Regions from separate parts of the Kitasatospora sp. NPDC036934 genome, predicted to be linked through region 3. Evidence: riboswitches for the same ligand, from Rfam matches in the RefSeq annotation. Region 3 holds a riboswitch; each other region holds the start of a gene.
What was found. A riboswitch is a leader RNA that binds a small molecule or an ion and turns the genes downstream of it on or off. The one in region 3 is predicted to bind cobalamin.
Positions count from the first base shown of each region.

Region 1: it holds a riboswitch for cobalamin, as region 3 does, so the genes downstream of both, ACZ7BZ_RS09445 (cobalamin biosynthesis protein) here and nicT (Nickel transporter NicT) in region 3, are expected to answer to the same signal.
Region 2: it holds a riboswitch for cobalamin, as region 3 does, so the genes downstream of both, ACZ7BZ_RS17010 (ribonucleoside-diphosphate reductase subunit alpha) here and nicT (Nickel transporter NicT) in region 3, are expected to answer to the same signal.

Region 1 covers NZ_JBVJQR010000005.1:65,700-67,957, reverse strand. The annotation lists gene ACZ7BZ_RS09445 (cobalamin biosynthesis protein) at 1-990, opposite strand, end outside; cobalamin riboswitch at 1,102-1,229, opposite strand; gene ACZ7BZ_RS09440 (helix-turn-helix domain-containing protein) at 1,426-2,118, shown strand.
Region 2 covers NZ_JBVJQR010000010.1:40,369-42,626, reverse strand. The annotation lists gene ACZ7BZ_RS17015 (hypothetical protein) at 1-708, opposite strand, end outside; cobalamin riboswitch at 1,148-1,288, shown strand; gene ACZ7BZ_RS17010 (ribonucleoside-diphosphate reductase subunit alpha) at 1,480-2,258, shown strand, end outside.
Region 3 covers NZ_JBVJQR010000011.1:88,672-90,929, reverse strand. The annotation lists gene ACZ7BZ_RS18410 (hypothetical protein) at 1-502, opposite strand, end outside; gene ACZ7BZ_RS18405 (ArsR/SmtB family transcription factor) at 563-946, opposite strand; cobalamin riboswitch at 1,028-1,221, shown strand; gene nicT (Nickel transporter NicT) at 1,254-2,258, shown strand, end outside.

The DNA.
Region 1 (2,258 bases), on a different contig from region 3:
CAGATGCCCCGCGACCGACGTACCCAGCGCCAGCGCGCCCACCCGCCGGGACAGCGTGCAGGCCCGCTCGATGTCGTCCACCGTCACCGGCCGCAACTCCGCCCCCAGCACCGGCCGGTGCTCCACGCGCGGCTGTGGCTCCGCATTCGCCCCCGGGCGCTCGTGACCCGAAGCCGATGCGCCCTTCGGCTCGTGCGGGTACCGAAGACTCCCGCCCAGCCGCACGCCGACCGCCCCCGCGAAGGCCGACTCGGCCTGGCCGGCGTTGGGGCTCGGGTGCGCGGAGCCGTCCCGGCGCCAGACCCGCCAGGCGGTACGGGGTTCGGGCGCGGCGGCCACCGTCAGCAGCGCCGTCAGCCGGGCGCCCGGCCAGCCCGCCAGGTCGTCCAGCCGGGCCGAGGCCCAGCCGAACCGGGCGTAGCGGGGCGAACGGTGGCCGACCATGGCGTCCAGGGTGTTCACCGCGCGGAAGGCCAGCAGGCCCGGGGTGCCGGCCAGGGCGCCCCAGGTCAGCGCGTTCACCACGGCGTCGGCGGTGTTCTCGGCCACCGACTCGACCACCGCCCGGGCGAGCTGCTGCTCGTCCAGCGCGCTCGGATCCCGCCCGCACAGGTGCGGCAGCCGCTCCCGGGCCGCCGTCAGGTCGCCCGCGGCGAGCGAGTGTCCGATGGTGCGCGCCTCCCGGGTCAGCGAGGTGCCGCCGAGCACCGTCCAGGTCGCCGCGGCCGCCAGCGCGGCCCGGCCCAGCGGACGCCGTCCGACCGTACGGTCCAGGGCGAGCGCCCCGGCCGCGACCGTGCCCACGCACAGCGCGGTGTACCCGGCCCCGGCGGCCCGGTGGTCGCGCCACAGGCGCCGCTCCAGTCGGGTCGCGGCGCTGCCGAACAGGGCGACGGGGTGGCCGCGGCGCGGGTCGGCGAAACGGGCGTCGGCGGCGTAGCCCGCGACCGCGCCCAGCGCGAAGGCGGCGGCGCGGGTCAGCGGGCGCACGGCAGCGGGCGGCTGGGCTCTGTCCGAGGGTCCGTCTTCGGTGGGGCAGCCTGCATCGCGTGGGTGTCCTCACTCAGGGTCCGCGCCCTGGATCGACGTACCGGTGGCGAGAGTCTCCTGGCTTCCGGGTCGGACGCACCCACGGGCCTTCCAGCGGCTCCTGACGACCCGCCGTGGCGATTCCGAGGGTGCTCCCCGGTGACAGTGGCGGGACCGCGCCGGACTCGCACCGGCTTCCTCTCCATGCCTCCGTTTGGCCCCAGGATCCCATCACGCGCCCGAACCGGGAGTCAACCGAGGTCGCGGAGGGGTTGGTCACACGACGTGCACGCACCCGCCCTGTGCGATCGCCCAGCGCGGAGCAGCGCCGACCGGCCCCGCTTCGTGCGTTCGGCGGCTGGGGACGCGCCGCCGGCCGCACCTACGTTCGGTGCCATGCGCCGCAGAAAGCCACCCGCCGCCGCCCTCGCCCCGGTGCCGTTCTCGCCGGGAGCCGCCCGCGCCCACCGGGCCGGCCTCGGGCTGACCCCCGAGCAGGTCGCCGAGGGCATGGCCGCGCACGGCGTACGGCTGCTCCCCGGTCACGTGCTCGCCTGGGAGAACGGCGAGCTGCGGCCCGGCGAAGCCGAGTTCATCGCCCTGGCCCGCGCCCTCTGGTGCCCGGCCGACCAATTGATGGGCGGCCGCCCGGTGACCCTGCGCGACCACCGCCTGTCCCGGGAACTCCCCCAGGAGACCGTCGCCGAACGGATCGGAATGCCACTCCCCACCTACCGGCAGGCCGAACTGACCGGCCACTGGGACGGCGACCCGGACCAGACCCACGCCCTCGCCCAGGTACTCGGCCTGCGCCTGACCGAACTGGTCGAGGCCACCGGCCGCCGCGAAGCCCTCGATCGGCTGCTCCGCCAGTGCGTGACCGGCCGCTGGCAGCCCCACCTGCGCCCGCTCGCCCGACTGGTCCCCGTCCCGGAAGCCGACCTCGCCGCCGTCCTCCCCCTCCTCCAACAGGAACACCACATCCCCACCCACTGGGGCTCCACCACCCAGCCCCGCACCCCCACCCCACCCCTCACCCCCCGCTTCTGGCGCCTCCTCAGCACCCACCACCCCACCATCCCCATCTGACCGGCCCACACCTCTACCCCCACCCGCAGCGGGCGCGCAGGGCAAAGCCCGCGCACCCACCCACCACCTCCCCCCACCTCCCCCCCCTCGCCACCTCACCCCTCCCCCCTCCCCCCACCCGCCCCAGGCGAGAGGGACGC
Region 2 (2,258 bases), on a different contig from region 3:
GGGGCTGGCGCAGAACGCCGGCGCGCCCGGCGCGGGGAGGCCCTTGAGCTGACCGGCGAAGTTCTTCATCGCGGTCTCGGCCTGGATCTTGTGGTCGAAGACCGCCACGCCGACGGTCACCGCGCTGTCGCCGGAGACGTACGTCGCCCGGAGCACCTTCTGGCAGCCCTGGTCGCCGAGGATCTTGCCCAGCCCGCCGGTGGTGGAGTTGCCGTCCCAGCAGGGCTGGTCCAGCGAGACCACGGTCCGGTTCCAGGTCGCGCCGTTGACCGTCACCTGCAGGGCGGAGAACAGCGCCCCCGCGTCCTGCGGCGCCGGGTCGGTGGCAGCCTCCCAGATCGGCTTCGACGGGTCGTCCGGCTGGCCGCCCGGGGTCCCGCTCGCGCTCGACGGACCGGGGGTCGGCTTGGTCGAGGCGGTGGAGACCGCACCGCCGCCGGGCTTCTTCGGGTCGTCCTTCTTGCCGAGGAGCAGCACGCCGCCCGCGACCGCGCCGCCCACCAGGACGACGGCGGCCACGATGCCGATGACCTTCACCCGGCGCTTGCGCTTGCCGTCGGCCTCGTTGCGGTTCGCCAACGCCTCCCAGTCCGGCTCGACGCGCTGCGGCGGGACGGGCTGCGGCGGAGCCGGCTGCTGGGGAGGCTGCTGCTGCCACTGCGGCTGCGGGGCCGGCGGCTGGACCGGCTGGGCAACCGGCTGGGGCACCGGCGGGACGGGCTGCGAGAACGGCTGCCCGGGCGGTGCCACCGGCCCGTAGGAGGCCGGCGGCGGGCCGAAGCCGCCGCTCGGTGGCGGTACCGGACCCGGTACCGCCGGCTGCTGATTCTGTGCGCCCCCCGGCCCGGCGGGAGGCGTCCCCTGCGGTCCGTGCCCAGGTACGCCAGTTCCGTCGCTCATGCGCCCAGATCGTAGGGCATCCCCCCGGGCGCCCCGAGGCCCGGTGACCGTTCCGTGGCGAAACCAGGACGCGCGGCGCCCGGACCGGGGGCGTCCGACGCGCGGATCCGGGGCGCCCGGTGGGCCGCCGCATCGCCTCCCGGGCGCCACTCCAGCCCTCGGAAGACCACGAACCATCACCCGCCCGGGCACCGCAGGTCATCGCGCCAACACGCCACGCCGCACTACATGTGGTGTCGCATCGAGGAGACACCACTACATGTATGCTCGCTTCTGCTGTCGATGCAGGGGAACCCGGTGCGATTCCGGGACTGCCCCGCAGCGGTGTGCGGGCGGCTCCAGCAGCCGTACCGCGAGTCCGAGTACCTGCCGAACAGTGTGCGCCACGGCCCTCCCGCAGAGGCCGCGCCGGCACCAGAACGACCCCTCCGGGCCTCGCGGGCGGGCCGGGGAGACACCTCGCGCGACGCTTTTTGCGTTCGCGCCGTGCTCCCCTGCCCACATCGGCCCGGGTGACCCCGATCACGCCGCCGATCGCCGCCAGGAGAGAGCGCCTTGACCACCGCTGCCTCAGTCACCCTGCCCGCCCAGGGCACCGGTACCGCATTTGTCGACCCGACGGTCTCCGACCCCGGCGGCGCGCTCCTGCGGCTGCTCACCGACCGCAGCGCCGACCTCACCGAGGTCGACCCCGGCCATGTCGCCGCCGCCGCGCTGCGCGGCCGCCACGCCGGCTCGGACTTCGCCGAGCTGCGCGGGCTGGCCGTGGACGCCGCCGCGTCGATGATCGCCGAGGACCCCCAGTACTCGAAGCTGGCGGCCCGTCTGCTCGCCCTGGAGATCGTCGACGAGGCGAACGGCCAGGGCTCGGTCTCCTTCTCCGCCTCGATCGCCGTCGGCCACGCCGAGGGCCTGATCGGCGACACCACCGCCGCCTTCGTCGCCAAGCACGCCGACACCCTCGACGCGCTCATCGACACCAAGGGCGACGACCGCTTCGAGTACTTCGGCCTGCGCACCGTGCAGTCCCGCTACTTGCTGCGCCACCCGATCACCCGCAAGGTCATCGAGACCCCGCAGCACTTCCTGCTCCGCGTCGCCTGCGGCCTGGCGGTCGGCGACTCCGAGCAGTCGGTGCGCGAGGTGTCCGAGCTGTACGGCCTGATGAGCCGCCTGGAGTACCTGACCTCCTCGCCGACGCTCTTCAACTCCGGCACCCGGCACCCGCAGATGTCCAGCTGCTACCTGCTGGACTCGCCGCTGGACAACCTGGACTCGATCTACAACCGCTACGCGCAGATCGCCCGCCTCTCCAAGCACGCCGGCGGCATCGGCCTGTCGTACTCGCGCATCCGCTC
Region 3 (2,258 bases):
CCAGGGCCTCGGGGCAGGAGGTCCGCAGCCGGTCCAGCTGTTCGGGGTGGGAGAGGCCGAGGACGTCGACGAACACCCGGCCGCGGTGGGTGAGTTCGTTGCGGGAGAGACCGGCGGCGGTGACGGTGTCGCCGGTGGACTCGGTGACCAGGCGGTTGTAGCCGGCGCCGTGCGGGAGGACGACCAGGCGGGCGTCCAGGCGGTGCATGGAGGCGTGGACGGCGCAGGCGACGGCGAGGTCGAAGCGGCGCCGGACGGCGTCCTCCCAGTCGAGCACGGTGTAGCCGGGCAGGCCGTGGAGGTACTCGTCCAGGGCGCGATCGGCGAACGCGGAGCCGGGGTTGACGGTGAAGTACCGCTCGATGCCGTCCGGGTTCAGCAGAGCGAGGACGTCCAGGACCCGGGTCGCGGAGGTGAGGGTGCGGGCGACCGCCAGCACGCGGGCCTTGACCGGGCGGGTGTTCCAGCGGTCGGCGGGCCAGACGTGGGGGTGGGACGGCACATCGTGATCGTACTCATCCGGCCGCGTCTCGGCGTGGTTTGTCGGAGGTCGGTCGGGTCGTCAGCCCGCCGCCGCGGTCGGCTCGTCGTGCTCGGCTGCGGCGCACTCGTCGAGGAGGGGGCGCATGGCGTCGTCCACGAGCCGGTAGCGCACCACTCGTCCGTCCTTGTCGCCGGTGACGACGCCCGCGGTGCGGAGCAGGCGTAGGGCCTGGGAGACGGCCGGGTCGCGCATGCCGGTGGCGACCGCCAGGTCGCTGACGGCGAGCGGGCCGGCCCGGTGGAGGGCGAGCAACAGGGCGAGCCGTCCGGGGTCGGAGAGCAGGGAGAACCGCTCGGCCCAGGACCGGACGTGGGCGGTGTCCCCGATGGCGGCGATGGCCTCGCAGACCCGGTGTCCGTCGATGGTGCGGTGGCCCGCGCGGTCGGCCGGTACGAGATGCATGCGGACATTCTGGCAGCTCACCACCTGTGATCCTGGACACCTGCACAGGTGCGCAGCCTTGCGGGGGTGTGGTGCTACCCCTACGGTGTTCCCCGCCGTGGTGCTCGGGAAGACCGGTGACGGACCCTCAACAGGTCCCAGTCCGGAGCGGCCCTCGCCACTGTGATCGGGGGACAGTTGTCCGGACCCACATGCCACTGGGCGCCTCGCGCGCCTGGGAAGGCGGGTCCGGAAGCCCCGTAAGCCAGGAGACCGGCCACGGCATCTCACGAAGTCATTCCACGAGGTGCTGGAGCGTGATCCCGAGATGACCCTGCCCGAAACCGCCTCTCCCGCCGAGGCGGCGCCCCCCTCCGTCCTGCCCACCTTCCGCTGGAAGCGCGAGGACACCCTCCGGACCGCCGGGCTGATGGGGGTGATCCTCGCCATGCACGTGGCCGCCTTCGGGACGCTGGTCTTCCTGGTCGCGCCCCACGGCTACCAGGTCGGCACCCAGGTGTTCGGGGTCGGCCTGGGCATCACCGCGTACACCCTGGGCATGCGGCACGCCTTCGACGCCGACCACATCGCGGTGATCGACAACACCACCCGCAAGCTGATGGCGGACGGCAAGCGGCCGGTCTCGGTGGGCTTCTGGTTCGCCCTCGGGCACTCCTCGATGGTGGTGGTGATGGCCGCCCTGGTGGCGGGCGGCGCCCAGCTGGCGAACACCCTGATGGACCACGACTCGGCCACCCACAAGTGGCTCGGGCTGGTCGGCACCACGGCCTCCGGCGCCTTCCTCTATCTGATCGGGGCGCTCAACCTGGCGGCGCTGCTGGGCATCCTCAAGGTGTTCCGCTCGATGCGGGCCGGGAAGTACGACGAGGCGGAGCTGGAGGAGCACCTCGACTCGCGCGGCTTCATGGCCCGGATCCTGAACCGGGCGACCCGTTCGATCACCCGGCCCGGGCAGATGTTCCCGGTCGGCATGGTGCTGGGCCTGGGTTTCGACACCGCGACCGAGGTCACCCTGATGGTGATGGCCGGTTCGGGCGCGGCAGCCGGACTGCCCTGGTACGCGATCGTCTGCCTGCCGCTGCTGTTCGCGGCCGGGATGAGTCTCTTCGACACCCTGGACGGGACGTTCATGAACTTCGCGTACCAGTGGGCCTTCTCCAACCCGGTGCGCAAGGTGTACTACAACCTGACCATCACCGGGCTGTCGATCGCGGTGGCCTTCATCATTGGCACCATCGAGCTGGTCGGCGTGCTGCACGAGAAGCTCGACCTGACGGACCCGGTGACCGGGTTCGTCGCGGACGTCTCGCTG